Regions from separate parts of the Exiguobacterium sp. s46 genome, predicted to be linked through region 3. Evidence: riboswitches for the same ligand, from Rfam matches in the RefSeq annotation. Region 3 holds a riboswitch; each other region holds the start of a gene.
What was found. A riboswitch is a leader RNA that binds a small molecule or an ion and turns the genes downstream of it on or off. The one in region 3 is predicted to bind lysine.

Region 1 (10,555 bases), on a different contig from region 3:
GGTCGCAGACCAATTCAAGACAGAAGAAAATCGGATTTACCTCGCTTCCCGTACGCACGATATCTTGCTTGGTGGTGGTCATCCACAAGGAAGTAAAGGATTTGCCCGCTACTTGAAGGAACAACAACCAAAAGGAGAAGCACTCGGATTGTCACCGAATGAGGCGACATGGCTCATCCAACGTTACGGTACGAACGTCGAACGTGTCTACGAGTTGATTCGGACACGTGGTGACGAGGCGGCTCGTTATCAATTACCGTTACACTGGTTCGGCGCCCTTCTATATGGATTAGAAGCTGAGCTCGTCATGCAACCTGGCGACTTCTTGAACCGTCGTGCTTCGGCCGTCTTCTTTGATTTCCCTCACGCTGAACAGTACGCAGATGGTGTTCTCGCCTTGATGCGTAGCGAACTCGGCTGGTCGGCAGAAGATGAAGCGAGAGCCAATGAAAGTATTCGTCGTGAATTTGATGCGGTCCGCGTCAAAGGATCTGTTCCACTTTCCTAACATCAAAAGACCCGATCGCCTTCAGGCGATCGGGTCTTCTTGTGTGTTACTGTTCTTCTTTCGAAGCAGCGAGTTCCGCTGCTGGCATGTTGCCTGGGTGTAAATTCGAACTCTTACGTGCAAACGTAAAGTAAAGAACTAAACCGATAGCAAGCCAGATTCCAAAAGCAATCCATGTCTCGAGTTTCAAGTTGAACATCAAGAAAAGACATGCAGCGATTGCTGCGATTGGCACGTATGGCATACCCGGACATTTGAAAGCACGCGGAAGATCTGGCTGTGTCTTGCGAAGAATCAAGACAGCAACAGAGATCAAGACGAATGCTGCGAGTGTACCCATGTTGACGAGGTTTGCGATGACATCGAGCGGAACGAATCCAGCAACGAGTGAGCTACCCAGTCCGATCATCCAAGTCGCCTTGAATGGTGTTTGGTACTTCGGATGCACTTCAGAGAACACTTTCGGGAACATTCCGTCACGCGAGATGGCGAACGCAAGACGCACCATTCCGTAAGTCATGACGAGAATGACTGTTGTGATTCCGAGGATCGCACCGAGATCGATGAATCCAGCTACCCAGCTTTGACCGGCCATTTGAATCGCAAGTGAGACTGGATGATCGACACCAGCGAACTGTTGGTACGGTACGATACCCGTCATGATGGCTGCGACGATGACGTAAAGGACTGTACAAACAGCGAGTGAACCGATGATCCCGCGTGGCAAGTTTTTTTGCGGATCGCGGACTTCTTCAGCTGCTGATGTGACGGCATCAAAGCCGATGTACGCGAAGAAGACGATTGCGGCACCCGAGAAGACGCCTCCCCAACCAAATGGTGTGAACGGTGTCCAGTTCGATGGCTCAACGTAGCCGACACCAACAACGATGAAGAGAATGACGACTGCGACCTTGATGACGACCATGATGTTGTTGACACGTTTCGTTTCCTTGATTCCCATCGACAACAATGCCGTAATGGCAAAGAGGATTAAGAATGCTGGAAGGTTGAAGTATGTCTTGGCTCCTTCGACTGCTCCAGGAGCTGCTGATAAGGCTGTTGGCACATGGATGTTGAATCCTGCAAGTAAGGACTGGAAGTACCCAGACCAACCGGCTGCAACGGCACTGGAGGCGAGTCCATATTCGAGGATCAAGTTCCAACCGATGATCCAAGCGAAGATCTCTCCCATCGTTGCGTACGTGTACGTATAGACGGATCCACTGACCGGAATCGTTGATGCGAATTCAGCGTAAGCAAGAGCAGCTAGACCACAGGCGATGGCAGATAGAATGAATGATACGATAAGTCCTGGTCCTGCAGTCAATGCTCCTGTTCCTGTCAAAACGAAGATTCCGGTTCCGATGATGGCGCCAATTCCTAAAAACGTTAAATCCATCGCGCCAAGATTTCGAGCAAGTCCACTGTTTCGTTTACTTGCAGCAATCATAGCGGAAACATCTTTTTTCCGCGTCAAGCTCATGATGTACTTCCCCCTATGTCTCTTTTGATTTGTCCTACGGAGCGAGTCGTCCGTAAGAACTTAATCAAAAATTTACGAAGTTTTCTGATAAATTGATATAGGTCATTATACCTATTTCTATTTTGTTGAACGCTTTCATTCGTTAAACAAAAAAATCTGTACAAAAAAGATGGATATGTAACACATGTTACACACCCATCTAACGAGCCTTAGTTTGTTAAATTTTCAAATTGTTTTTCGGGTCTTCATCCACTCTAAAAACACTTGGTAATCCAGCTTTGTTCGTGTCACGTAGGCTTCTGACCAACGCTCGATTTGCTCTAAAAAAGCAGTGTCCGAAACACCAATGGCTTGGATGATTTCAACATCCGCATGATGTGTCAAAATTTTTTCTTTAATCCCGGCGTCCTGATCTGCCCGCGCATGGATTTTCGCGGTAATTTGACCTTGAATACACAACACGTTCTCAAGGTCTTCCTGACTTTTGATATGCTTTGCTTTTAGTTTTTTCTTATATGGCGAGCGCTCACGTACATAATATTCCTTTTTCCCAATCGTCAGGTAGCCAAGATATGGATCCTCATGTGCCTGCATCGCTTTTTGGGACGTGATGATCCGGCGTCCTTGATGAACTGTTTCTGCTTCTGGACGATAGACGGGAAGGAACAACGAAGGGACAGAAGTCTGAGCTTGTTTCATCTCTAGAATCAAATCTTCTTCCCCTCCCTCCCCCTCAATCAAGATGTAATAGCGTTCAAGACCAATCGATGCCGTTCCACTGTCTAGTTTCCGGACGATATCCTTGATTGTATAGAACGCTTCGTCACGACGATCCTCTGCGTCAATCGTCTCGATATAGGAGGACCAAGCAGACTCAATCGCTATTCGCGTCGGATCATCTATCGCTTGCATATCCGGTAATGTACAAAAACGTCTCACGCCACCCACCAGTTTCGTCCGCTCTCCCATTAATTCCTCACGTTTCTTTTCTGCTTTTTTGATCAACTTCTTGATTGGTCCTTTCGTATTATCCCGCGTAAAGCAGACATCACTCGGATCTTTTCCGAGAGCGTACTTTTTTAAATCGTGTAAGTATTCCAGGACATAATTTCGAATCGCAGGAGCCGGATCGTATCCTGCCTCTTCAGCGAACAACCGGACGGAGACCGCCATGCGAATCAAATCGTATAGATAAGATCCTAAGTACCCTTCATCAAAGTCATTGACGTCGTAGATGATCTCTCCCTTCGCATTGCCATGGACACCGAAGTTTTCAAAATGAAGATCTCCCTGAATCCACGTCGGTTTATCACGAGGCGTATCAAAACCAAGGGGGATTCGCGTCACGTCATAATAAAACAGATGCGAACTCCCACGGAAAAAGCGAAACGGACTCAAGCTCATCTTGTCGTACTTTTCCTGACGTGCTTGCTCATCGAGCTGACGGATTTCGTGATCGTAGAAATCAAGCACCTTCGCAATCGTCATTTGTCGAATCTCTTCATATACGGGTCGAAACATTCGATTCTCTCCCTCCCATTTGAAAAAAGAGCAGTCAAAACGAAATCGTTTGACTGCTCCTTACGTGTTACTCGAAATGTTTTTTATATTCCCCATATCCTGCCGAATCAAGCTCTTCAAGCGGAATAAATCGTAATGCTGCTGAGTTGATACAATAGCGAAGACCACCAAGTTCTGTCGGACCATCATCGAAGATATGACCGAGGTGACTATCCGCATTCGCAGAACGCACTTCCGTCCGCGTCATCCCGTGACTCGTATCGAGTTCGACTTCCATCTTGTCTTCTGAGATCGGTTTAGCGAAACTCGGCCAACCACAGTTTGACTGGAATTTATCTTTTGATGTGAAGAGTGGTGTACCATCGACGATATCGACGTACAGTCCTGGACGTTCTTCATCCCAGTATTCGTTACGGAAAGCGGGTTCTGTCCCGTTCTCTTGTGTGACTTTATACTGAATTGGTGTCAGACGCTCTTTCAGTTCTTTTTCCTTACCGTGGTCCTTCCACGCTTCCTTGATGAATTTCGCGCGACCTGAGCCGACACTATACATCTGATAACGGAACGGATTCTTTTTATAATAATCTTGGTGATATTCTTCGGCTGGCCAAAACGGCTTTTCTGGACGAATCTCTACCGCGATCGGACGCGAGAAGCGTCCTGATGCGTCAAGCGCTGCTTTCGAACGTTCAGCTGCTTCACGCTGTGCTTCATCGACATAAAAGATAGCCGGTTGGTACGATTCACCACGGTCATTGAATTGACCTCCACCATCTGTCGGGTCGATTTGACGCCAGAAGATCTCGAGTAATTCTTCGTACGTAATGACGGACGGATCGTACGTGACTTCAACCGCCTCCAAGTGACCTGTCGTTTCCGAACAGACCTCTTTATAAGTCGGGTTCTCTGTATGACCACCGGTATATCCTGAAATGACCTGCTCTACACCATCATATTTATGGAATGGCTTGACCATGCACCAGAAACAACCACCTGCAAATATTGCTTTTGCCATCTATCTTCCCCTCCTCTGTATGTGTCTATTTTACCGCGTTCAGAGAATGGACTCGACTTTCCTGCTCATTCAATCCTCTGGATTCGCTTTTAGACGACGCATGACGAAGTAAATCGCTGCAAAGACAAGAAGAAGTCCTCCAAGCGAATACCAGATGTTATTCAAACGATAAATCATTTGGTACAAGGCAAGCGTCACAAGCAATAATGCGATCGGTAAGAAGGCACGCTTGAAGTGGTACCAGTAATTCACGAAGATCGCCTCCTGTTTTTCTTTCATCTTACCCGATATGTCATGCCTTCTGCGAGAGGATTATTCGGCTTGACGGTACTCTTCTTCGAGATAGGTCCGGTACTTCGCTTCCCAAGCGTTTAGCGACACACGCCATAATGCGATCGTTGCAATGACAAGTCCTAACGTGACCGGCCAGAACCAAATCGATACGATTCCTGCTGTCGAAGCCAGTCCGATTTTTGAAAACAAGACGTACGTCCAAATGATGGATGTACATAATAAGATCGAGACTGGAATCGCAAATTTCCATGGAGTGAGCTCGACAGATTGTCGTCGATTGATTTTTCTTGACTGGACGGCCGGGTAACGATACCCCATGAATACCATGAACAGCACTTCAATCACAAGTAGAATACCGTACCCATGAATGTAGCTAATGCCATGATCCCAGCCGAACAGTTGTTTAAAACCGAAGACGAATAAGTAATACGCGAATACGTGAAAGACAATGACGATTTTCGCTGCAATTGCCGGAATTCGTTTCATGAAAATCCCCATTAATACGATGACGAGAATCGGAATATTGAAAAATCCTGTGAATTGCCGGATCAAACTCCATAAGCCGTCCGGCGCGTACATCAAGAATGGAGCGATAACGAAAGAGATTAAGGCAACGATCGTTCCGAACCATTTACTGACACGAATCAAATGTTCATCACTCGCCTCTTTCGCAAACACCGGCTGATAGATATCGAGGACGAAAAGTGTCGCAATACTATTTAGCAACGAGTTAAACGAACTAAAGACGGCTCCGAGTAAGACAGCTAAGAAAAATCCCATCAGCGAGACAGGCAGTAACTCCGTAATGAGTCGAGGATATGATAAATCACCGCTCGTTAGTGTGTTCCCATACAAGTGATAGGCAATGATCCCAGGAATCAGCATGAAGATCGGAACTAATAACTTCAAGAATCCTGTCATGAGGACGCCCTTCTGTCCTTCCTTCAAATCTTTTGCCCCGAGCACACGTTGAATGACATATTGATTGAGTGACCAATAAAATAAGTTCGCAAATAGGATACCCGTGAAAATCGAGAAGAACGGAACGGCATCGGTTGAGCTTCCGATTGCGTTCAGCTTCTCCGGTTGCACAGTCGCAATCGTCTTCATCCCTTGAAGTAAATTCCCGTCACCCAGTGCAATAAAGCCAAGCACCGGAACTAAGAATCCGACGAAGACAAGCCCGATCCCGTTCAAGGTATCCGAGACAGCCACCGCACGTAGCCCTCCAAAAATCGCATAAATTGCTCCGATGATCCCGACGACCCAGACGACTAACCAAAGGGATTGCGTATAACTGAGACCAAAGAGTTCCGGAACATCGAATAGCTGCAAGACAGCAATCCCACCTGAATAAAGCATCGAAGGAATCGTGACGCACATATATCCGAGCAAAAAGAGTAAGACTGTCATCCGACGAACCGTCTCGTCATACCGGTGACTTAAGTATTCCGGTAATGTCGAGATCCCAAGCCCGAGAAATTTCGGAAGCAGATAGATGGCCATGATGATCGCAGCAAATCCCGCCGTGACTTCCCACGCCATACTCGACATGTTTCCCATGAAAGATTGTCCGTTTAGTCCAATCAACTGTTCTGCCGACAAATTCGTCAGTAGTAGTGATCCGGCAATGAAAACGCCACTTAGCCCTCGACCTGCTAAGAAGTATTCATCGACGCCTTGTGTTTTCCCACGCGTCAATCGGTAGGATATGTAGGCAACGAGCAACATGAAAAACGCTGCAGAACCTAATGTAAAAAATAAATCAGATGTAGTCATGCGTCTCCCCCCTATTCTTTATTCATATTTTCTATTTTTGAATATGTATTCATTGATTCCTTTTTTATACTTTTTCAAAACTATATTTTAGAAAACGTTTTCATTTAAGAGAATAAAAAACCACCTTCATTCTAGAAGGTGGTTCACATATTATGATTGACGTGGATGTTCCGGGAAGTCCATCTCGTCATAACGAACGATTGACGTCCGGTTTTTGAATTTATGTCCTAACCAGAAGGCAAGGAATAATGGAATACCAACATACGTTGCGGCAATTCCGACCCAATCAATTTGATCTGCGAGGAATGCGGCATAGTTTTGACCGATGATGACAAGGAAACAAAGACCGAATGCGAACAGCGGACCGAATGGGAACGCTGGTGCAACATATGGTAAGTCTTTCAACGAGTGACCTTGTGCAAGGAACCCTTTACGGAAACGATAGTGACTGATCGCGATCCCGAGCCATGCGATGAATCCAGTCATCCCCGAAGCATTGAGTAACCACAAGTAGACTTGTCCACCAAACATCGACGTCAAGAAACAGAGTGCACCGATTGCTCCTGTTGCGAGCAAGGCGTTACGCGGTACACCGTTTTTCGATACTTTCGCGAACAACTTTGGTGCATCCCCTTGGCGAGCAAGCGTATAAAGCATCCGAGTCGAAGCATACATACCTGAGTTGCCGGCAGATAGAACAGACGTCAAGATAACGGCGTTCATGAGTGCTGCTGAGAAGGCAAGACCCGCTTTTTCAAAGACGAGCGTAAACGGACTAACCGCTACGTCCGTAATGTCATTGGAAACCAAGTTCGGACTCGTATACGGAATGAGCATTCCGATGACGAAAATCGCGAAGACGTAGAAAAGCAAGATGCGCCAGAAGACTTGTTTGACTGCTTTTGGAACATTCTTTTTCGGATCTTCCGATTCACCCGCGGCAATCCCGACCAGTTCTGTACCTTGGAAACTGAATCCGGCAACGAGAATGATACCGATGACGGCAGGAATCCCACCGACGAACGGTGCATCGCCAAGAGCAAAGTTTTTAAAGCCAACCGGTGGCTCTGATGTAAAGATACCGAAAATCATCGCAACACCGACGACTAAGAAAACGATGACGGTAATGACTTTAATCATCGCGAACCAATACTCGGCTTCCCCAAATCCTTTAACAGAGAAGTAGTTCAAGCCAATCATGAGTAAGAGGAACAAGGCACTGAAGTAAAACCCAGGAACGTCCGGGAACCAGTACGTCATGACGATTTGTGCTGCGACTAGCTCGACTGCGATCGTAACTGCCCAGTTGTACCAGTAGTTCCAGCCGAGGGCAAAGCCGAATGATGGATCGACGAATTTCGTTCCATATGTCGAGAAGGATCCAGCGACTGGCATATACGCTGCCATTTCACCAAGACTTGTCATGAGGAAATAGACCATCAGACCAACGATTGCGTATGATAGGAGCGCCCCACCTGGTCCTGCTGCTGCGACGGAAGCACCGGACGCAATGAAGAGTCCTGTTCCGATTGCCCCACCGATGGCGATCATCGACATATGACGGGCTTGTAATCCACGTTTTAATCCTTCTGCTGTCGAATCTGTTGTTTGTTTCACATCTAGATTGTTCATTTCGTTCGCTTCTCTCTTTAATAAATTTTTTGAGAGGACACTTTTTGAATGAAAAAACAAAAAGCGCCCTCATCTTCCAGATGGAAGATGAGAACGCAACATAATAAAATGGATGCGCCTCATTCTACCGTCGTGAAAGATAGCTCTCCACAAGTAGGTGATACCCGACTTGTGACAGTATTAGACCTATTTGATCTAATCCCAATCGATCATCTTCAAAGCGATGATTGATTTCGGCAATTCTTCCTTTCAGGCCACCTCATCTGTCGCTTGACGACATCCGTAACCGTACTCTTAAGAACTGCAACCTCCATCCCACTGGTTGAGTGAGAACTGAATTAAGTTAGTTATTACTACGCCATATTACACAAATCGCCACGGAATTGTCAATTGCCTTTTTCGAATATCGGGTAGTCGATGGTAAAAATCCGATATGTTTAGTACACTAAATGGTAGAAGTCCACTGAGAGAAAGGATGCTGCTTGCATGCCACAGGAACGTGATTTGCTAACTTATCGACTCGAAGAACAAATGCGTGTCATTCTTCGTACCCTGCGACGTGAACTTAACCGGCTATTTGAAGGAACCGCGACTCGGAGTGAATTTTTCATCTTACGAAGCCTTTCTGAAAATGGTCCTCAGCGCCCGACGCTTCTTGCGGAACAATTTGAGCTCGCGACGAGTCAAGTCACTGCTTTGACGGATAAGCTGTATAAACAAGGATATGTCACACGGACACGTTCAACGGAAGATCGTCGTTCAATCGTCCTCGCATTGACGGAGGACGGAGAACGTGCATTTCGGGATCTCGAAATCGTCCGGAAAAACTATTTACAAGATCGCTTCGGCACATTGACGGAAGAAGAGCTCGAAACGATGATTCGTGTCTTTGATAAAATTTTACAGACGATGGATGAGGATACTCTTACTTCATCTTCTTAAAAACGGTAGATTTTCTACCGTTTTTTCTATTTTTGTCTAAAGATTTCCCTCTGTCTAACCGTTATCTACTTGAGTATACTGGAAGTATATATATGGAAATCTGTTAGCTGGGGGAGTTGGGAGGATTTGTTGTCCATCATGAATCAATTCATCATTAACTTTTGTCTACTGTTTACAACGATTACTCTCTTGTTCTTACCGTTTCGGAATCGACCGCGTATTTCATTGAACTCCAAATGGAGCATTCGACTTATACTCGGAGCAGTCTCTGGTCTGATTGCGGTTTTATTGATGTTCAATGGGATCCAAATCGATGTCGCCCGTGTGGATTTACGTATCGTTCCCGTCGCGATCGCCATGCTGTTCGGTGGTTTCCCAAGCGCCATCGTTGCTGGTGCAATGATCATCGGGACACGTTACTTTTTAACACCAGTTGATCAAATGGAAGGCTTTTATTTATCGACACTGATCATCGTCTTGTTCATCACGACGATCGGGATCATTCGTCGATTCGTCCATGTCTCGATGCGTCATTTTCAGCTTATGGTGTTGGTCGGTATTCTCTATTCGTTACCCGCCATCTACGTCCTGACGCACAGCTGGTCGACATTCTTTAAAATCTCGATTGCGTACGTCTTCTTTAATTTATTAGCTGGCTTTGTCGCTTTTCGATTGCTAACGGAATTACGCCGTCACTTCGAAAACATCCAGTATCAGCAGAAACTCGCCATGACGGATGCTTTGACAGGGCTCGCCAATCGTCGTCGTCTGGATGACTCGCTTTCGCTTGTCGGTTCGACTGACCAAGGCTATTCGCTTGTACTCATCGATATCGATTTCTTCAAGCATGTCAATGATACATATGGTCATGATGCGGGCGATGATGTGTTACGCCAACTCGGCATGACTCTCGCTTCCTTGACCCGTCCAGACGACCTCGTCGGACGGTACGGTGGTGAAGAATTTTTAATCATCTTACCAAGTACTTCGGCGAAAGAAGCGCAAAAAATAGCAGAACTAGCTCGGCTGACGGTCGCACGTAACCTGTTCCCAACAGCAGATGTACCTGATCTGCAAATCACGATCTCACTTGGGATTTCACATTCCAGTGGTTCGCATACGTCACTCGAAGCATTACAACAGGCAGACAAAGCGTTGTATTACTCAAAAGAAAGCGGACGGAATCGGAGTACGATCTATACGAAAGAACTTGAATTCCGACAAGCTTAAACTGATTGGACACTTCCGTAGGGGAGTGTCTTTTTTTACGTCTTCATTCCGTCTCTTTAGGAAAACCGATGCTTTCAACCGTTCCAAAGACGATCATCCGACTTAATTGTTCTGCCATATACTCTGATGAATACGGTCGACCGTTTCGTAA
Region 2 (10,555 bases), on a different contig from region 3:
CAGAGCTATGTGCACTTTTCCCACGGCATGTTACTTCAATCCCAACGACCCCTTTTTGTGCATAACCGATCATCCCACTCGTCGGTTCTGTGATCAGTAGAGCATCTAAATCATCCGCATGCCCTTGTTCCGTCAAATGCCAAGCTCCTGTCATGCCATTTTCTTCATCGGATGTAATCAGAAGTTTGACGGTGTTCGGACGGTTTTGACGTTCCTTGTATTGAATGAGCGCTTGCACCATCGCCATGACACCTGACTTCATATCCGAAGCCCCACGACCATAAATGCGTCCGTCTTCGATTTCACCACCGTATGGATCTTTCGTCCAGCCGTCTCCTTGCACAGGAACCGTATCGAGATGACCAGATAGCCCGAGTACGGAAGGGCGTGAAACCTCTTCACTCGCAGGAACGGTCGCGACGAGACAAATCCGTTTCGGTGAGACTTCGATCCATTCTGTCGAGATGTGATGATCAATCAGTACATCGTACACATAACGTGCGACGGCTTCCTCTCCGTCCGTCGGATTAACGCTTGGAATTTGAAGACATCGTTGTAAGTAAGTAATTGCTGTTTGCATAAGTATTTCCCCCCTTACCTATCCTGTACCCTGATAAAAATACTTCAGGGAGGTAAACGAATTCGGAAAATAATTTACGGAGCTGAACGTCTTGAGATAAAAGAAAACGGTGCAACCAGAGGGTTACACCGTACCTTGCTCATTCACTTTTTTCTGCTTCGTCTTTCCACTTCGAATCGATTAACATCTCTCCCGGCCATGTATAAGCCATGATGCCACCGTCTGCTGTGATATCCTCACCTGTAACATATGAGCTGTCGTCAGAAGCAAGGAAGAGGGCGATCGTTGCCATCTCGCGTGGTTTACCGAGTCGTCCGAGTGGTGTAATCCAAGCGTTCGCATCGCGGAACTGTTTGCCTTGCTCTTTTTCTTTTTCACCGACAAGTGTATCGATGAGTGGTGTTTCGATCGTTCCTGGTGATAATGAGTTGACACGAATGCCGTGACGCGCGTAATCGATTGCCATCGCGCGCGTGAAGTTCGCGATCCCGCCTTTTGCTGCGTTATAACCGGACCGGTTCAAGTCAGCTGCGCGACCAGACATCGATGACGTATTGATGATTGAACCACCGTTATCAAGCATGAGTGGAATCAAGAATTTACTGACGAGGAATGTACCGCGCAAGTCGACCGCGATGATCCGGTCGAAGAGATCGATTGGATACTCGTGGACTTTCCCGCCTTGTTCATCGATTCCGGCATTGTTGAAGAGGACGTCGATCGTACCGTATGTCTCTTTGACGTGCTTCGCAAGTTGCTCGACACTCTCGACGTCTGAGACATCGACATGGACGGCTTCTGCTTTCCCACCTTGTTGTGTAATCTGTTCTACTGTTTGTTGTGCTTTTTCAAGTGAGACATCGGCACAGACGACCGTTGCTCCCTGTTCTGCGAAGACAAGTGCAGTCGCTTGTCCAATCCCTGTTGCCGAGCCGGTAATGACAGCTACTTTTTGATCGAGTCTACCCATTGTTAAATCCCTCCTAAGTCGTATCGTTCACCTTATGAAACATTCCCGGAGAAATGGAGATTAAACCCATCGATGCGTCTAGTAATAGAGGATAGGGGGTACATCTACAACAGCACAATCGCTGTATAGAGGGAGATGAGAACGCTGACATCCGATCAATGGCAACTTGCCAAAAAATTATTACACGAAGCCGTCCAGTACCAAATAACACTCGAGAAGAGTGCATTCGCAAGTGAATTGATCGACCAAACGACACCGGTCCTCTGGTTTGGTGATGCGACACGTAGCAGTTGGGTGACGATCGCGACGAACCCATCTCGATCGCAGTTTTTAGACCGAACAGGTACATTACGATTTGACGAGCATGGTCCGCTTTTCATACGTCCGAAGTCGATGGCATGGGAGGATTATCTGCAGGAGAAAACGCTGACGGATTCGATCCGACGCTTCAATCGTTACTTCAAACAACCAAATGTGTACCGGACCTGGTTCGGTCGACCAGGTGGGGGGAAGCTCGAAGGATTCTTGAACGGACTCGGTGCGTCGTTTTACGAAAAGACGTTTGATCCAGTCATTCATTTGGATTTTTTCCCGTTTCCGACACACCATTACATGGGAGCGATCAAAGAACGCAGCGTGTTGGAAGATAGTCCGTTCGGTCAGACATTTTTGTTACGCCTGCTTGAACTGTTTTCGATAAAAGGAATCATCCTGCTCGGTAAGGAACACACGGAACGATTTGCGAAGCTCGAACCAGACATCGATTGGACGACCTATCGACCAACGGATTATCCGGACGCGATTTTTCAAGTCGGCTTCTCGTCACGATTTCAGGTCCCCGTCGTCGGACTCCACTTCAAACCGAGTGAGCAGTTCATCGGTCTCGGTAATCGAAAGGATGAAAACGGCGTTAGCCATGGCACCTATGGGTCAGCAGAACACTTACGTCAAATCGGAATGATTGTCCTTGAAAAAGTCACGACATACAGTGAAAAAGGAGATTGACAGATATTTCGAACTCCCTAATAATAGGAGATGAATTAGCACTCTATATGATTGAGTGCTAAAAAAGGGAGGCAGAATGAGCATGGAAACGAAACAATTTAAGGCGGAATCAAAACGATTGCTGGAGATGATGATTCATTCCATCTATACGCATAAGGAGATTTTCCTGCGCGAATTGATCTCGAATGCAAGTGACGCCATGGATAAGATGTACTACAAAGCATTGACGGACGAGACGATTTCGTTCGAAAAGGAACACTACAAAATTACAATCGAACCAAATAAAGAAGCGCGTCAACTCATCATTCGTGATACGGGAATCGGAATGACGAAGGAAGAACTAGAAGAGAATCTCGGTACGATCGCGAAGAGTGGATCGCTTGCCTTCAAAGCAGAGAATGAAGCACAAGATGGTCATGATATCATCGGACAATTCGGTGTCGGATTCTATTCTGCATTCATGGTCGCAGACGTCGTCACCGTCGTTACGAAACCGTTCGGCAGTGCAGTCGCTTATAAATGGGAATCGCGTGGTGTCGAAGGTTATACGATCGAGGAAGTCGACAAGGAAACCGTCGGAACGGAGATTACGCTCCATATCAAGGCGAACGAGGAAGAAGAATCGTATGACGAATACCTCGAGACATATCGTCTACGTAGCATCATCAAAAAATACTCGGATTTCATCCGTTATCCGATCGAGATGAAGGAACTCGAACGTCAGCCGATCGAAGGCAGTGACGAGACGGAAGAGGTCGAAGTCGTCAAGACGATCAACAGCATGGTGCCGATCTGGCGGAAGAACAAACGGGAACTGACAGACGAAGACTATACGAACTTCTACCAAGAGAAGCGTTATGGTTTCGACACACCAGCGAAACACATTCATATCAGTGTCGACGGCGCTGTTCGTTATCAATCGATCTTATTCATTCCAGAGCAGGCACCGTACGATTATTATTCGAAGGAATTTGAAAAGGGTCTTGAACTCTATGCCAACGGTGTCTTGATCATGGAAAAATGCAGCGACTTGTTGCCGGATCACTTCAGTTTCGTCAAAGGGATGGTCGACTCGGAAGACTTATCGCTCAATATCTCGCGCGAGTTACTGCAGCACGATCGTCAATTGAAATTGATCGCGAAAAATATCCAAAGTAAGATCAAGACACAACTCGAAGCCCTCCTGCGCGAGGATCGCACGAAGTACGAAACGTTCTATCAAGCGTTCGGACGCCAGCTGAAGTTCGGTATGTATAATGATTACGGCATGCACAAAGAACAGGTGCAGGACCTCGTCCTCTTCTACTCAGCTAAGGAGAAGAAGTTGATCACACTCGCAGAGTACGTCGCAGCGATGCCGGAAGATCAGGCACATATCTACTACGCCGCTGGTGAGAGTACGAATCGTCTGGATAAATTACCACAATCCGAGCTCGTCCGTGATAAAGGGTATGATATCTTGTACTTCACGGAAGAGATCGATGAGTTCGCGATCCAGATGCTCGTGACGTACAACGAGAAGACGTTCAAGTCGGTCACGAGCAGCGATTTAGGGATTGAAGCGGAGGAAGCGGAGACGACGGACGCACAAGCAGAGATGTTCCAAGCCATGCAGGAAGTGCTAAGTGGGCAAGTCAAGGAAGTCAAAGCCTCAACACGTCTAAAATCGCATCCTGTCTGCTTTGCGACGGACGGCGCTGTCTCAATCGAGATGGAGAAAATTCTGAAGGCGATGCCGAATAATGAAGGGGTAGAAGCGGTCAAGATTCTTGAATTGAATCCGTCACACGCAGTGTTCGAGTCTCTTGAAACGGCGTATCAAAACGATCGTTCAAAATTCGAGCGCTATACCAAACTGATGTATCAACAAGCATTACTTGTCGAAGGGCTTCCACTTGAGGATCCGGTAGCGTTCGCGAATGATGTGTGTTTATTGATGGTGTGAAACGAATAGATATAAAAAAGGCATTGGATGCGCGCATCCAATGCCTTTTTCATAAAGTGTTTCATCAATCCGTTTGTAAATCCGAAGCGGTTTCGCCTTTTTTCGAGAGAACGTTCAAGACGACGACGAAGAGTACGAATGTGACAAGAGCTCCGATGAAACCGAATACCGAAGACTCCGTGAAACCGATGACTAAATAACCGACTGCCGCAGTGACGGCACCGACTAGCGCATACGGTAACTGTGTCGTAACGTGATCGATATGATGGGATCCAGCCCCTGTCGAACTTAAGATTGTCGTATCGGAAATCGGTGAACAATGGTCACCGAAGACAGATCCAGCAAGAACAGCAGCAAGTGTCGGTAACAAGAGTGAGGCATCGACAGCCATGACGAGATCCGCACCGATTGGCAACATGATCCCGAATGTACCCCAACTTGTTCCTGTCGAGAATGCCATCAAGCCGGCAATCAAGAATAACAAGAACGGCAAGTACGACGCAGAAATCGAGTTGCTAACGAAGCTCGCGAGATAATCACCGGTTTTCATATCACCGATGACAGCAATGATCGTCCAAGCGAATAACAGAATCACGACTGCTGGCCACATCGAACGCATACCAGCAACGATGCTTGCACGGTAATCGCGGCCCGGAATTTTTCGTCCGATCAGCATCAGGAAAGCGACGATTAAACTGATGACGACACCTGCGACGAGTGAACGTGTGACGTCTGTTGCCTCAAATGCTCCAATTAAAGTAAACGGGCGATTGTCGGCTGCAAGTGCCTGAGCACCTGTCCCGAGTAACGCACTGATTGTAGCAATGACAAGAACGACGATCGGAACGACGAGATCCCGGACTTTTCCGTTCGTATGTTCGTTGACCTCTTTTGCCATCCCCATCGGTGTTCCTTTTGACGCATCAAAAAGTTCACCATTCGCGGCACGGCGTTCATGCTGTTTCATCGGTCCGACAGAAACGCCAGAATAAGCGATGTAAAGTGTTAAAAGTAACGCGAAAATCGCATAGAAGTTCATTGGAACGATCATCATGAAAGCACTAAACGCTGAGTAATCCGTAATCGAGTGCGTCGTTAAGATACCGGCGATGATGGAGATGATGAATGCGCCCCAACTCGAAAGCGGACTGATGACACAAACAGGCGCAGCTGTTGAGTCAATCAAATAGGCAAGCTTTGCACGTGAGACACCACGGCGATCCGTTAACGGACGACTGACGTTGCCGACAGCGAGACTGTTGAAGTAATCATCGATGAAAATCAAGATACCGAGTCCGAAGGCAACTAAGCGTGCACCACGCGCTGTCTTGACGTGAGTAGAAGCCCATTCACCGAAGGCACGAGCGCCACCTGATGTCTGAATGAGCGTGGAAAGGACGCCGAGCAATAACAAGAAGACAAGCAATAAGACGTTCCACTCGTTCAAGGCACCGTCTGCCCAAAAGAGGCTGAAGATGTTCTTGCCGAGATAGGTTACCGTATCGATCGGGTTAAAACGGTGAAGTAACAGGGCACCGACGAGAATACCGACACCTAACGAAAGAACGACCTTTCGGGTAAAGATGGCTAATAAGATAGCTAGTAAAGCAGGTACAAGGGCAATGATGGAATCTGAATAGTTGACCATGAAAAATATCCTCCTCTTTAATAAATGGCTTAAAGATGAGACCCCGCGGCACAAAAAAAGCAAGGGCACCGGCAACAAAGCCGACACCCTCGCTGGATGCGTCTTTCTTAGCCGAATTGGAGCGCTCCATACAATTGTTATGTATGGCAATCGATCGGGTGTTTCCCGAATCGACCAACGACGATATGCTCGACACATACTGTCATTTCGGCGATGTCACCTTTCCTGTAGTCGTCTTCGTTGTCATCCTCGGACCAAGTACTGATTGAAATCGCGCCTCTACCTCATCGATAGAATAGTCATATTCTGTTCTTATGGACACTTTATCATGTATTTCAGAAGCGATTCAACCATATATTCTGATAATTTAAGATAAAGTTGTTTATTCAGCAAAATGTTGAATGAGCTGTTTCATCAAATAGGCTTGGTTTTCCTCGAATTGTTTTTTTCGATGACCGTTCGCGCCAGATGGGTGGGGGAATCCGGAAAGAAGCTGATGCTGTTCGATTCGTCCATCATGAATCAATCCACGGACTTGCGTCTCGACGACCCGACCGAGTGGAATTAATAACACTGGTTTTTGTAACTGATTGATCTCAGCGACGAAGTGTTCTTCCGCGTAGTGCCTTAATAAAGGGCTACGATTGATCTTCGGTTGATGACCCGAGTAATTCTTTTCGCGATAAAAGACGGGTTGCTTTAACAGTGACGTTGGATGCAATAATTTCTGATGTTGATGAAATAAGCTAGCCGTCGTCTCGATTCCGAGCAATGCTGGAAGTTCAAGTGTATCGAGCATCTGGACGAGGTTACGTCGCATCGTTCCGGCAAAGCTTGCTGTATATTTGACGAGGCGTGCCGTCTCTTCTAATGAAACACCATGATGGAGGGCATCCGTCGCTTCTTCGAAAGCGATTCGCATCTGTTCAAAACCTGGTGTGATCCCGATGATGACGACTTTTGCTTCAGTATTGACATATTCGCCAATCGGAGAGTAATAGACGGTCAGCTCGTTCTCCTGTTGCAATAAAAAATCGTCCGTCCATAATTCATCACGTCGTAACGTACGATCGTCAGGTAAGCTACGAATGGCTTGTTCAAATATAGTTAATGAATTCATGAAGGACCCTCTCTCTCTGTAATGGCACTATGATAACAAATAATACCATTTGAGACAATTCGACCCTTTCACTATTTTTATACAGGTATCTAAAAAAGGACTCGAGACGAGTCCTTTTCGTGCATCATGCGCGTTCTTTGACCGAAGCGACTTCATATGTCAGAATCTCGCTGCCGAGCATTGGCGATTCTCCTGCCTCACTACTCGCAGGTCGACTATGTGACGCTTTGAAATCGTCACTTTCCCGCCACGCTTGAAAACTCTTCATATCTTCCCAGTACATGTTGACGTTCATTTCATCGTGTTCTTCGATGTTTTGCGTCAATAAGACCTCGACGCGGATGAATCCGTCCATCGTATCAAGTCCACTTGGACGCGTAAAACGAGGAGCGAGAGCTGCAGCCATCCCTTTTTTGACTTTAATCCGGTTCGTAACGACGATCATCATAAAATCCCCTTTCAAAAAACGAGTAACGTACTTCTTCAGTATAGTACGATGAGGGAAAGAATGCCGGAAAGAAGGAACAAAAGACGATGAATGAACAGGAATATGATCAACGATTACGAATTGAGACCATTGAGATGCAACACCTTTATGGTGTGTTTAGTCACTACAATCGCTATGAACCGACGCCTTATGCGGCACTCGGCGAATTATGCGAAACCTATCCGTTTCAAAAAGAGGATACTGTCATCGATTTCGGGTGTGGGAAAGGGCGTTTAAACTTTTACTTACATGACCGATTCGACTGTTCCGTCATCGGAATCGAGATGAACGGACAATTTTACGAGGACGCACTTCGGAATATGGCGAACTACCAAAGTCGACGGAAGCGGCGTTCCGGAAGTTTGCGATTCGAACAGACGTATGCCGAGCAGTATACCATTCCGGATGAGGCGAATAAGTTTTATTTCTTTAATCCATTCTCTTCACAAATTTTCATGAAAGTGATCGATCACATTTTAAGTTCGGTCGAACGTTCCCCGCGTTCGGTTGATCTCATCTTGTATTACCCGACCGATGAATACCGGGAGTACTTGGAGCGCCATACCGTATTCGAGCAAATCGATGAGATTCGATTACGAGACCTCTATGAAAAAAATCATGACGAGCGGTTCGTCATCTATCGCTTTGATCCGAACAAACTGCTTCAAAACGGGTATGAATACAGTGAGGAAAGAAATAAAAGATAGGGAGGTCGGATGATGATCCGTTTGGAGCATGTGACGAAGGAATTTGCGCCGGGGCGTGGGATATTCGATGTCAGTTTTACAGTTGATCCGGGTACGATATTCGGTTTCATCGGACCAAACGGATCTGGAAAATCAACGACACTCCGACATTTGATGGGACTATTGGCTGCGGATGCTGGAAAGGCGACTATCGGTGGTTTTGATTGCTGGAAGCAAAGTAAAGAAGTGAAGCAGTTGGTCGGTTACTTGCCGGGGGAGATTAGTTTACCTGGAGACATGACGGGAGCAGACATGCTGGATTTGATGCAACGACTACACGGTAGCGATCCGGCACGGCGACAACTGTTGTTGAAACGATTTCCTTTTGAGACGAAGACGAAAATCCGCAAGATGTCAAAAGGGATGAAACAAAAATTGGCACTTGTCGGTTGCTTCATGAAGGATGCACCCGTCTATCTACTTGATGAGCCGACCAGTGGACTCGATCCTTTGATGCAAGAGCGTTTTTTAGAGTGGATCGAACAGGAGAAGCATGCTGGAAAAGCGATTCTGATGAGTTCACATCACTTTCCGGAGATGGAAAAATCGTGCGATCGAGCGGCTTTAATCAAAGCAGGGCGCATCATCGTCGAATCGGATATTCATGAGTTGGTTCGATCGAGTCGAAAGACGTACACGATCGTCTTCCGAACTGAGGTGGAGGCAGCACAGTTCGCGATGCAAGTCGGTGTTGAACCGAAGCGGCTGGAAGTCAGTTTTCAAACGGACGAGACGTTGAGCTTAAATCAGGCAATCGCTTATTTAACCCAATATGATGTGCGGCTGATTCGTCCGTCAGCAGATGATTTAGAACAGGTCTTCTTGCATTATTATGGAGAGGAGGAATCGTCGTGATATTGCTGATCCGCTCTTTATTCAAGCAGGTCAGAAAGCCCGTGCTTGCTTATGCGATTGGAACGAGTCTCTACTTATTGATGCTTGCGTTGCTTTATCCATCGATGATGAAGACCGGTTTACTAGAAGCAAAACTAGAAGCGTTACCTCCAGAAGTCTTAAAAGCATTTCAATATGATAAGGTGACGGGGTTCGATAATGTACTGGATCTGCTCGGAGGGAACTATTATGGACTGATCTTTCAAGTCATTGCGAGTCTATTCTTGCTCTCATTAGCAGCGCGCCTCGTTGCGCGACCGATCGACAACGGAGAGCTGATCGTCTATCTCGCAGCCCCGATCACTCGGAATGCGTATACGTTTGCTGTCGCAATCGTCATGGGTATCGCAAGTATGGTTCTCGTAGGACTGAATGGACTCGTCTTGATGGTATCCGACTGGTGGATGACAGATATTTCGATCAATGACGTCATCTTATGGCGGATTCAACTCAATGCGCTATTGTTACTCTTCGCGATCGGTGCCTTTACGTTATTCGTTGCGACGTTATTTGACGAAGAACGTCGTGCTTTTTCGCTTGCCGGTAGTGTACTGGTTCTATCGATCGTCTTGACGATTCTGTCGGAACTAAGTGACAAGACGGAGTGGCTTCGTTATCTATCCGTCTTCTCCTTATTCAATACGACGCAATTACTAGAAGGAACGGATCATTTTCTTCTTCACTCCGTTCTTTTACTTGTCCTCTGTCTTGTGTTCTTGACTGGAGCAGTCGTTCAATTCGGACGTCGGAGCCTGTCGATTTGATCGAAAGTGGCGCAAAAACTTTACAGAAAGTGAACATTTAGGATTTGAACGTTGCGTCACGCGCTGATTTTTACTAAGATAAAGGAATGTTGTAGTTCTGGAAAAAGAAATGAGGTCTTTCGAAATGAATAAACCATCCATTTATGGATTAACGCTTGAGCAGATGACAGAATGGTTATCGAATCAAGGGCACAAACCATTCCGTGCCAAACAAGTATGGGATTGGCTCTACCGTAAACGTGTCACGACTTTCGCGGAAATGACGAATGTCAACAAGGATTGCCTTGAGTTGTTAGATCAGAGTTTTACGATTGACTCGATGACAGAAGCGGTCAAGCAAGAATCAGCAGACGGAACAATCAAGTTCCTTTTCAAATTATATGATGGCAACTTGAT
Region 3 (10,555 bases):
TCCTGCTCAATAATATACGCTAAAAATCCCCTTGTATCATTGTCACTATACGACGATACAAGGGGATTTTTAGCGTTGTCGTTCCATTTCGACGGTGAAGGTATAGCGGTCTCCTCGGTAAGCAGAGATGACATATTCAAACGGTTGCTCCGTTGTAAGATACGTCAGTTGCTCGACAGATAAGACAGGCGAAGCGGTCGATAGACCAAGATGGCCCGCCTCTTCCTTCGTTGCCAGGCGTGATTCGAACGTTTGACTCGCACGCCCAAGATTTAATCCGCTCGCTTCTGCAAATGCATAGAGCGATGCGGTCGCGACGTCTTGATCGAGTCCAGGTAAGAGCTGTTCCGGGATATAGACGGTCTCAAGGGCAAGCGCTTGCTCATCAGCAATTCGTAAACGTTTCAGTTCATACACCGATGCCCCTTCGCGAATCCGTAGCTTATTGGCAATCGTCATCGAGGCGTCGATGATTTGATAGGAAAGTAGCGCACTCGTCGGTTCTAAACCTAAGTGCTCCATCTCTTCCGAGAAACTCGTCAATCCAGACAGTTGCATGACGATTTTTTTATTCGCGACGAATGTTCCACGTCCTTTTTGACGAATCAAGTAACCGGCGTTGACCAAGTTTGAAATGGCTTGTCGGACCGTCATTCGGCTGATTTGGTGCGCTTCCGCAAATTCGCGCTCGGACGGGATCAGATCGCCAGGTTGAAGAACACCGCTTTCGATTTGTTGTTTTAAGGCAGCTTCGATTTGATAGTAGATGGGGAGTGGTGAATTTTTATTGATATGCTGAATCACGGCATTTCGTCCCTTCGCGATCGGTAGTCTTTCGTCTAGTGTACTAGGAAAAAGGCAAGCCGACAAACGATTCTGGATGAAATATGGCATAATACAGAGTGAAACTGACAGAGAAAGGTGGTCGAGGTATGCGCCCCGAACAAATAGAATCCGATGTCCGAACCTTTCAGACATCCATTCGTGCAACAAAACAAGTAGATGGTTATTGGGTTGCTTTAGAGAAAAGTTACTTCTATCCGGAGAGCGGTGGACAGCCGGCGGATCGTGGAACATTGAACGACCAACCGGTCCTTGACGTTCAAATCGAAGACGGTGTCGTCTGGCACCAACTGGCGACGCCGCTCACAGGTGACGTCACCGGTATCGTAGATGACGCAGTCCGAATCGATCATGCGGCGCAGCATACGGCACAACATGTCATCTCTGCAATCCTACAAGATGAATCAAATATCAAGACACTCAGTTTTCGGACGGGAAGTGAGGTCTCGACGCTTGATATCGAGACACCTGAATGGACAACTATGCAACAAGAACAGCTGGATCGACGATTACGACATGTGATTGAACAAGGATTACCGATCACGGCGACAGAGTATGACGAGGCGGAAGCGCTACGCTTACCATTACGAAAAACACCACAAGTTGAAGGACGAATTCGTGTCGTTCAAATCGGCACACTCGATTATAGTGCCTGTGGTGGGACGCATCTTGATTCGACGGCACAGCTCGAGTCGATTCTCTTTACCGGAGTCGAGCGGATTCGTGGAAATATTCGTCTGTCCTATGTCGCGAAGGAACGGGCATACCAACTCGTTCAGGCAGAACGACGAGCCTTACGGGAAGCGGCGCAAGCCTTGTCGGTCAAACCAGTTCAAATGCTAGAAGCCGTCCAAGCGTTACAAGAAGAGCAGAAACGCTTAACGAAACAGGTCGAATACGCCCAGGAACAACTCGCAACGTTCACACTCGCTCACGCTTTAGAACAACAAGAAGGCATTCTTGTGTTTGAACATCTGGATGAAGAAATCAAAATATCCGAGCAACTTGCTAAAGCGATTCAAGAAGCGGGACGCGTCGGCGTCGTCTGGAATGCGACGACGAACAAGCTACTGATGAGTAGTCCAGGTGAACCCCATCTCGGGAAGTTCGCTAAAGCACATGTTCAATCATTTAATGGGCGAGGCGGAGGAAGTGCGGTTCAGGCACAGGCGCAATTTACGAATCGGGATGATGCGATGGCATATGTCGATCGATTACGGGAGGAATATCAGTCATGACAGTCATTCAAGTACGTACAGCAGAACAACATCAAGCCGTCCGGATGATCCGGGAGCGTGTCTTCGTCGAGGAACAAGGCGTACCACGCCATCTTGAATACGATACACACGATGAGACAGCGATTCATCTGCTTGTCCTCGATGAACAGAGTCGACCGGTCGCAACGGGACGTACCCGCCCATATGACGACCAACGGATGAAGGTAGAACGTGTAGCAACGCTAGCGACAGCACGAGGAAAAGGATACGGTGGTGAGTTGATGCAGGCGATGGAACGAGTCGCACGTCGCGAAGGGAAGCAATTGCTAACACTCGGCGCACAAGTTCAAGCGATCCCGTTTTATCAAGGACTCGGGTATACGATCGTCTCCGATGAATTCGATGATGCGGGCATCCCGCACCGAACGATGGAGAAAAAAATGTAAGTCATTTTGAAAGAAATCCTGCAAAAAGGGTTTCTTTTTTTTGTTTTCTATGTATATATATAATTCATAATGAATTTTTATACAGACAGATGAATTTAAAACCAGGAGGGAATTATACATGTCGAAACAAAAATTGATCTTAGCGTACTCTGGGGGACTTGATACATCGGTAGCCATTAAATGGTTGAGCAAGGACTATGACGTCATTGCCTTATGCATGGATGTCGGAGAAGGAAAAGATTTATCCGTCATTAAAGAAAAAGCACTCCTCGTCGGTGCGATCGAATCGATCGTCCTCGATGTAAAAGAAGAATTCGCACAAGACTTCGTATTACCGGCACTTCAATATGGCGCGCATTACGAAAATGCCTATCCGTTGATTTCAGCGCTTTCGCGTCCGTTGATCGCAGAAAAGCTCGTCGAAGTCGCGCATCAACATGGTGCAACAGCGGTTGCTCACGGATGTACCGGAAAAGGGAACGACCAAGTCCGGTTCGAAGTTTCGGTCGCAGCACTTGATCCATCACTCGAAGTCATCGCACCGGTTCGGGAATGGAAATGGTCACGGGAAGAAGAGATCGCCTATGCGAAAGAAAACAACGTGCCGATCCCGATCAACCTCGACAGCCCATACTCAATCGACATGAACCTCTGGGGACGGAGTAACGAGTGTGGCGTCCTAGAAAACCCTTGGACAGAGCCACCACAAGACGCTTACGCGTTAACAGTAGCGCCAGAAGACGCACCGGATCAGGCAGAAGAAGTCATCATTGGCTTTGAAGCAGGTGTTCCGGTCTCGATCAACGGAACGACATATCCACTGGCGAAACTGATCACGGAACTGAACATCATCGCTGGTGCACATGGGGTCGGACGGATCGACCACGTCGAGAACCGTCTCGTCGGTATCAAATCGCGGGAAGTCTATGAGTGCCCAGGAGCAACGGTTTTACTCAAAGCTCACGCTGCACTCGAGACGATTACATTGACGAAGGACGTCGCGCATTTCAAACCACTACTCAGCAAACAATACGCAGAAACGATCTATAACGGTCTCTTCCATGCACCATTGACAAAAGGCTTGAAAGCATTCCTGACGGCGACACAACAGGACGTCACAGGAGAAGTTCGCGTTAAACTGTTCAAAGGAAACGCAACCGTGACAGGTCGTCAGTCCGCTGTCTCACTCTACGATGAGAAACTTGCGACGTATACGAAAGAAGACGCGTTCGATCATGAAGCAGCAAAAGGCTTCATCAAATTACACGGACTTGCCGTTTCGACTCATGCGAGCGTACATCGTCAGGCGGGTGTAACGAAATGACCAAACTCTGGGGTGGACGTTTTACGGAAAGTGCTTCCGCTCAAGCGGAAGCCTTCGGAGCATCGATCACGTTCGATCAAAAATTAGCGAGCGTCGATTTAAAAGGCAGTCTCGCACACGCGCAGATGCTATTTGAACAAGGGATCCTCGCTCAAGACGAGTGGACACAAATCGAGCAAGGACTGAAGCAACTGGAAACGACGTTAGCGGATCATGTGTATACGCTAGCAGATGAAGACATTCACATGAATCTCGAGCGTCTATTGACGGAACAGATTGGTCCGGTTGCAGGAAAACTGCATACGGCACGGAGCCGAAATGACCAGGTCGCAACGGATTTACATCTATGGATGGAACAACATGTTGAAGCGTTGACGACGGCATTACGCGAGCTCCAATCGGTTATCACGGAACAAGCTGAGCAACATATCGAGACGGTCATGCCAGGTTATACGCATTTGCAACGGGCACAACCGATCTCGCTTGCGCATCACTTGCTCGCTTATTTCTGGATGTTCGAACGTGATGTCGAACGGTTGACGGATAATCAAAAGCGGATCCGGAAATCACCGCTCGGGGCAGGCGCGCTCGCAGGGACGACATTCCCAATCGATCGTTTCCGTTCTGCCGAGTTGCTCGGTTTTGAGTCAATCTATCCGAACAGTCTCGACGCTGTCTCCGACCGCGATTTCGTCATCGAATACCTCGGGATCGCCTCGACCGTCATGATGCATCTCTCGCGTTTTTGTGAAGAAATCATCATCTGGGCATCGCAAGAATTTGGCTTCATCGAGTTGTCTGATGCTTTCTCGACAGGGTCGAGCATGATGCCACAGAAGAAAAATCCTGATTTCGCTGAATTGATTCGTGGGAAAACGGGGCGCGTCTACGGCAATCTGATGGGCTTCTTGACGACGATGAAGGCATTACCACTCGCTTACAACAAAGACATGCAAGAGGATAAGGAAGGGGTCTTCGATACAGCAGATACCGTTCTCCAATCCGTTCAAATCTTCACCGGAATGATTGAATCTGCGACGTTTAAGACCGAAGCGCTCAAGAAGGCGACAATGCAAGACTTCTCGAATGCAACGGAACTCGCCGACTACCTTGTAACGAAAGGCATACCGTTCCGGGAAGCGCATGAAGTCGTCGGCAAAGCCGTCCTTTACTGTGTGCAGAACGGTTGTTTCCTGAAGGATTTGAACCTCGAGACGTATCAAACGTTCCATCCTGATATCAAGGAAGACGTCTATCCGCTCCTCGATCCGGTTCAAGCAGTAGCACGCCGGACTAGCTACGGCGGAACAGGGTTTGCTGCCGTGTCGGAGCAACTCGAACTCGCGAAACAGCATCTTGCGAATTGACGAATTTTGAAAAAAAACAGTCAAATGACTGGATTTAACAAAAGATGTCTGCTATAACTGTAACTAACAACCGACAGATAGAGGCGCGGATGACATGAGTAGCATCATTCTTGAAGGCAAGCATGCCGAATGATGTGAAAGGGGAAGTCCGCCGAAGTGAACGAGAAGATGCTTCTTCTTGTTTGCTGGTACAACGGTTAAGATCCGTTGTACTGCCGAAACCGATGTTTCGGAGCGCTATCTTACGTAAAAGAACGAATGACTTTGTCTTCGTTTGTCCGATCGTGATAACGACGGGCCGTAGGAACGCTCCTACCGGCCCGTCGTTTTTTTTCTGTATCGGGACAAAGGAGATAGGATTGTGACAACTGTACTTAAATTTGGTGGAAGCTCGGTTGCGACTGTCGAACAGATTCAGTCTATTGCGAATTATTTGAAGAGTCGCGCAGCCGAAGGTGAAAAACTCGTCGTCGTCGTTTCGGCGATGGGCAAAATGACAGATTCTTTGATCGCTCAGGCGCAAGCCATCACGGATCGCCCCGAGCGAAGAGAACTCGATCGACTGCTTGCCATCGGAGAAGAACAGACGATTTCATTACTCAGCATCGCCCTCAACTCGCTCGGTGTCAAAGCGTTATCGCAAACAGGCGCTCAAGCAGGAATCAGCACGATGGGCGTGCATACGAAAAGTAAGATCAAACAGATCGATGGAGATCTGTTACGACAAAAACTCGAAACGTACGATGTCGTCATCGTCGCCGGATTCCAAGGTGTCAACGAACTCGGTGATGTCACGACGCTTGGACGGGGTGGGTCGGATACAACGGCAGTTGCCCTTGCGGCAGTCCTTGATAAACGGTGCGAAATCTATACCGATGTCGACGGTGTCTATACAGCTGATCCACGAATCCACGCCGCCGCTCAACCGATTCCACATATCTCGTATGATGAGATGATGGAAATGAGCGCCCTCGGGTCGAAGGTCATGGAAATGCGAAGTGTCGAACTAGGAAAAAAATACGGCGTACACATCTTCGTCGGGAAAACACTTGAATCGAAAAGGGGAACATGGATCATGGAAGCGACGGAAACAATGGAACAAAAAGCGGTGACGAGTGTCAGTGTGACGAAGAACGTCTTGACGGTATCAATCAAACACGTACCGCAAACGAACGCAGCAGTAGCCGATATCTTCGAACTGTTATCCAATCGCCACGTCAACATCGACATGATCAGTCAAACGACGTTCGACAGTGACATCTTCTTATCGTTCTCATGTCCACTCGATGAGGAAGAGTTCCTCGATGAAGCATTGAAAGACATCATGGATCGCTTCACGACAGTCAAGGTCGACCGCCACAATCAGCACGCGAAGTTATCTGTCGTCGGCATCGGGATGCGGGATGCAACAGGTGTCGCTTCGAAGTTGTTCGCAATCTTCCGAGCGGAGAACATTCCGTTCTATCAAGTTACGACTTCAGAAATCAGCATCTCATACACGATTGCACAAGCAGATATTGAACGGACGGTTGCAGCGATTGCAAACGCGTTCGAGTTATAAGGAGGAAAACAGGATGTATCATGTAGCAGTCATTGGAGCAACCGGCGCCGTCGGTCAAAAAATGTTACAAGTACTAGCCGAACTGGACTTCCCGGTCAGCCGCCTGTCCGCTTACGCTTCTGCTCGTTCAGCAGGGAACACGGTACAGTTCAAGGAAGAAGCCATTACGATCCAAGCACTGACACCAAGTATCACGGAAGACGAGATTGACGTCGCGTTGTTCGCGGCGGGCGGAACGATCAGTGAACAATATGCCCCGTTACTAGCTGAAAACGGAACACTCGTCGTTGATAATTCAAGTGCTTTCCGGATGCAGGAGACGATTCCGCTTGTCGTGCCAGAAGTCAATCCACAAGCGATTCAAGTGACGGACCGCTTGATCGCAAATCCGAACTGTTCGACGATTCAATCCGTCGTCGCCTTAGCACCGCTCCAGTCACTGGGATTCGAGCGTGTCAACTATACGACGTATCAGGCCGTATCCGGTTCTGGTCAAAAAGGAATCGAGGATCTGGCACGTGGAGCACGCGGAGAAGAGCCCGTCAATTATCCGCATCCGATTCACGATAACATCTTGCCACATATCGATGTGTTCCTTGAGAACGGCTATACGAAAGAAGAGCAGAAGATGATTGACGAAACACGGAAAATCTTCAATCTTCCAGCACTACCAGTCAGTGCGACATGTGTGCGTGTTCCAGTCACGAATTCTCACTCGGTTGCGATCAACGTCACGTTTACGCAGCCGACGACGGTTGCAGCGATCCGTGAAGCACTTGAAGGCGCACCGGGCGTCGTCCTCATCGATGATGTCGCGAATACGCGTTATCCGATGCCACTCGATGCAAGTGGTACGGACGACGTCTACGTCGGTCGGATTCGACAAGATGATAGTCTCGCGAACACGTTCCATCTCTGGTGTGTAGCCGACAACATTCGAAAAGGTGCCGCCTCGAATGCCGTACAAGTCGCACGCCAAGCAATCGAACAGTCGATTCATTCATAAAAAAGGAGGAGTTCTTCATGTTCAAAGGAGCAGGTACAGCGCTCGTCACACCATTTAATGAAGCAGGCGAGTTGGATCTACACGTATTCGAACGCTTGATCGAGCAACAACTCGCAGCAGGAATTCAGGCGCTTGTCGTCGGAGGAACGACAGGAGAAGGATCGACACTGACGAACACGGAATTCGAACAACTACTGACGACTGCCGTTCAAATCACGGCAGGACGAGTACCAGTCATTGCCGGAACGGGTTCGAACAACACGGCAGCAACAATCGAGAAGACGTTACTCGCAGAGCGCCTCGGTGCGGACGCAGCGATGCTCGTCACACCGTACTACAATAAAACATCGCAAGCGGGTCTCGTCGCACATTTCACGGCGGTCGCTGATGCAACCGAATTACCAATCATGCTGTACAACGTTCCATCGCGGACAGGCGTTGCGATCGCAGTCGAAACAGCAGTGACGTTAGCACGTCATCCACGAATCCAAGCGTTTAAGGAGGCGAGTGGAGACGTCAGCTTCATGGGTGAACTGATGGCGGCGATTCCGGAAGATTTCGCGGTCTTCTGTGGAAATGATGATCAAATCCTGCCGTACATGGCATGGGGGGCACAAGGCGTCATCTCAGTTCTTTCGAACCCGTACCCAGCAGAGACACAAGCACTTGCTGAGGCGTTGCTCGCACAAGATCTCGTCACAGCTCGCCGGATTCAGGCAGACTTGTTACCGGTCATCGGTGCCTTGTTCAGTGACGTTAATCCGATTCCAGTCAAAGCATCGCTTGAAGAACTTGGCTTTGCTGTCGGTGCGCCGCGCTTGCCGCTCGTCCGTCAATCGGAAGCGGGACATGCCCACTTACTCGAAACGATGCGGGCTTACAAAGGAGTGGTTCGATGAAACTCGCGTTACACGGTTATGGGGCGACAGGACAATACGTCGTCGAACTCGCACCACAAAGTGTCGTGGCGATCGTTGACCGGACGAAGTCATCCGATACGATCGCTTCATATGCCGAGCTAACAGAGATGTCAGAAACGGTCGATGCGATCATCGACTTCTCGCATCCGAGTTTGCTACCTGATCTGCTCGCATACGGGCTGGCGACAAAAACACCACTCGTTATCGCAACGACTGGTTTTTCTGAGGCGGAACTGGCATCGATTAAGGACGCCGCAAAAGAAATTCCGATCTTCCAGTCGTACAATATGTCGTACGGTATCGCGATGGTGCAGCAACTGCTGAAGACACTTGTGCCACTAGCAGGAGCGTATGACATCGAATTGCTCGAGAAACATCATAACCAAAAAGTCGATGCGCCAAGCGGAACGGCTGAGTTGTTATTGCAAACGATTCAGACGGCACGTGACGTCACACCGGTATATGACCGGTCACAGACGCGGCAAAAGCGGGAGACGAACGAGATCGGGATGCACGCGATGCGCGGTGGAACGATCTTCGGAGAACACGAAGTCTTATTCGCAGGTGTCGACGAATTGATTGAAATCAAACATACAGCGCTATCGAAAAAAGTATTTGCTTCTGGTGCGATCAAAGCAGCTGAGGCACTCATTCAAAAAACAGCGGGACTCTATACATTAGAGACGCTCTACACACAGGAGGATTCACATGTTACTCACTGATGCTTACGAAATTGCTAAATTCATTAAAGATGCTAAAAAACAAACACCGGTAAAACTTTACGTCAACGGCGATTTGGCGGGCTTGACGATCGAAGGCGCTACAGCATTCGGATCAGATGAATCAAAGATTTTCTTCGCGGATGCAGGACTTGCGGCTACTTTCTTAGAAAAGTATTCAGATCGCATCACGGATGTTCACGTGGAGTATGACCGTCGCAACAGTGCGGTACCAATGCTTGATACACGTCACTTGAATGCGCGCATCGAACCAGGTTCATGGATTCGTGATCATGTCGTCATCGGTGACAACGCAGTCGTCATGATGGGTGCGATCATCAATATCGGTGCATCAATCGGAGATGGTACAATGATTGATATGAACGCTGTCGTCGGTGCACGTGGGACGATCGGGAAAAACGTTCATGTCGGCGCAGGTGCCGTGGTCGCGGGTGTCCTCGAACCACCTTCAAAAACACCTGTCATCATTGAAGACGGTGTCTTGATTGGTGCAAATGCAGTCATTCTTGAAGGCGTCAAAGTCGGCAAAGATGCCGTCGTCGCTGCTGGTAGTGTCGTCACAGAAGACGTACCTGCTGGAAGCGTCGTTGCTGGAACACCTGCACGTGTCATCAAACAGAAAGATGCGAAAACAGAAGAGAAGACGCAATTGGTGGATGATTTACGTTCACTCTGATTGACGTCGAAGAGGAGGAAAAAACATGGCAGTGGATACACAGTATGGAGAAGCAATTTGGTTAGATGGAGTCTTTCATGATCCGAAAGATGCGAACACGAGCGTCATGTCACATGCGATTCACTACGGTAGTGGATTCTTTGAAGGAATTCGTGCATACGCGACACCGGACGGACCGGCGATTTTCCAATTGAAGGAACATATCGAGCGTCTCTTCCGCAGTTGTGCGTACTACCACGTCACGATTCCGTATACTGTCGACGAACTTGTTCAAGCAACGATCGATTTAGTTGCGAAAAACGGATTTGAATCGTGTTATATCCGTCCATTCGTGTTCCTCGGTACGCCATGGCAAGCATTGATGGCGAAAGATACGACGGTTCATGTCGGCATCTCTTGCTGGGAGCTTGGGGAATACTTCGATAAAGGCGCTGGCATTCGTGCCAAAGTCGCAT

Region 1: it holds a riboswitch for lysine, as region 3 does, so the genes downstream of both, KNQ08_RS11930 (amino acid permease) here and KNQ08_RS14770 (aspartate kinase) in region 3, are expected to answer to the same signal.
Region 2: it holds a riboswitch for lysine, as region 3 does, so the genes downstream of both, KNQ08_RS13610 (Na+/H+ antiporter NhaC family protein) here and KNQ08_RS14770 (aspartate kinase) in region 3, are expected to answer to the same signal.

Annotation. Positions count from the first base shown of each region.
Region 1 is NZ_JACSMY010000002.1:61,926-72,480, reverse strand. It holds gene KNQ08_RS11960 (glycerol-3-phosphate dehydrogenase/oxidase) at 1-508, shown strand, start outside; gene bcaP (branched-chain amino acid transporter BcaP) at 555-1,991, opposite strand; gene KNQ08_RS11950 (DUF2252 domain-containing protein) at 2,217-3,512, opposite strand; gene msrA (peptide-methionine (S)-S-oxide reductase MsrA) at 3,580-4,527, opposite strand; gene KNQ08_RS11940 (hypothetical protein) at 4,597-4,779, opposite strand; gene KNQ08_RS11935 (solute:sodium symporter family transporter) at 4,840-6,600, opposite strand; gene KNQ08_RS11930 (amino acid permease) at 6,751-8,232, opposite strand; lysine riboswitch at 8,365-8,553, opposite strand; gene KNQ08_RS11925 (MarR family winged helix-turn-helix transcriptional regulator) at 8,719-9,174, shown strand; gene KNQ08_RS11920 (diguanylate cyclase) at 9,313-10,404, shown strand; gene KNQ08_RS11915 (TetR/AcrR family transcriptional regulator) at 10,448-10,555, opposite strand, start outside.
Region 2 is NZ_JACSMY010000003.1:75,923-86,477, forward strand. It holds gene KNQ08_RS13590 (M20 family metallopeptidase) at 1-580, opposite strand, end outside; gene KNQ08_RS13595 (SDR family oxidoreductase) at 720-1,550, opposite strand; gene KNQ08_RS13600 (PDZ domain-containing protein) at 1,686-2,555, shown strand; gene htpG (molecular chaperone HtpG) at 2,638-4,500, shown strand; gene KNQ08_RS13610 (Na+/H+ antiporter NhaC family protein) at 4,565-6,148, opposite strand; lysine riboswitch at 6,260-6,438, opposite strand; gene KNQ08_RS13615 (uracil-DNA glycosylase family protein) at 6,531-7,268, opposite strand; gene KNQ08_RS13620 (heme oxygenase) at 7,393-7,713, opposite strand; gene KNQ08_RS13625 (methyltransferase) at 7,803-8,462, shown strand; gene KNQ08_RS13630 (ABC transporter ATP-binding protein) at 8,472-9,356, shown strand; gene KNQ08_RS13635 (ABC transporter permease subunit) at 9,353-10,159, shown strand; gene rlmN (dual-specificity RNA methyltransferase RlmN) at 10,284-10,555, shown strand, end outside.
Region 3 is NZ_JACSMY010000004.1:40,296-50,850, forward strand. It holds gene KNQ08_RS14740 (LCP family protein) at 1-13, shown strand, start outside; gene phnF (phosphonate metabolism transcriptional regulator PhnF) at 70-804, opposite strand; gene KNQ08_RS14750 (alanyl-tRNA editing protein) at 933-2,081, shown strand; gene KNQ08_RS14755 (GNAT family N-acetyltransferase) at 2,078-2,506, shown strand; gene KNQ08_RS14760 (argininosuccinate synthase) at 2,625-3,830, shown strand; gene argH (argininosuccinate lyase) at 3,827-5,197, shown strand; lysine riboswitch at 5,268-5,445, shown strand; gene KNQ08_RS14770 (aspartate kinase) at 5,559-6,758, shown strand; gene KNQ08_RS14775 (aspartate-semialdehyde dehydrogenase) at 6,772-7,764, shown strand; gene dapA (4-hydroxy-tetrahydrodipicolinate synthase) at 7,782-8,663, shown strand; gene dapB (4-hydroxy-tetrahydrodipicolinate reductase) at 8,660-9,406, shown strand; gene dapD (2,3,4,5-tetrahydropyridine-2,6-dicarboxylate N-acetyltransferase) at 9,393-10,100, shown strand; gene KNQ08_RS14795 (branched-chain amino acid transaminase) at 10,126-10,555, shown strand, end outside.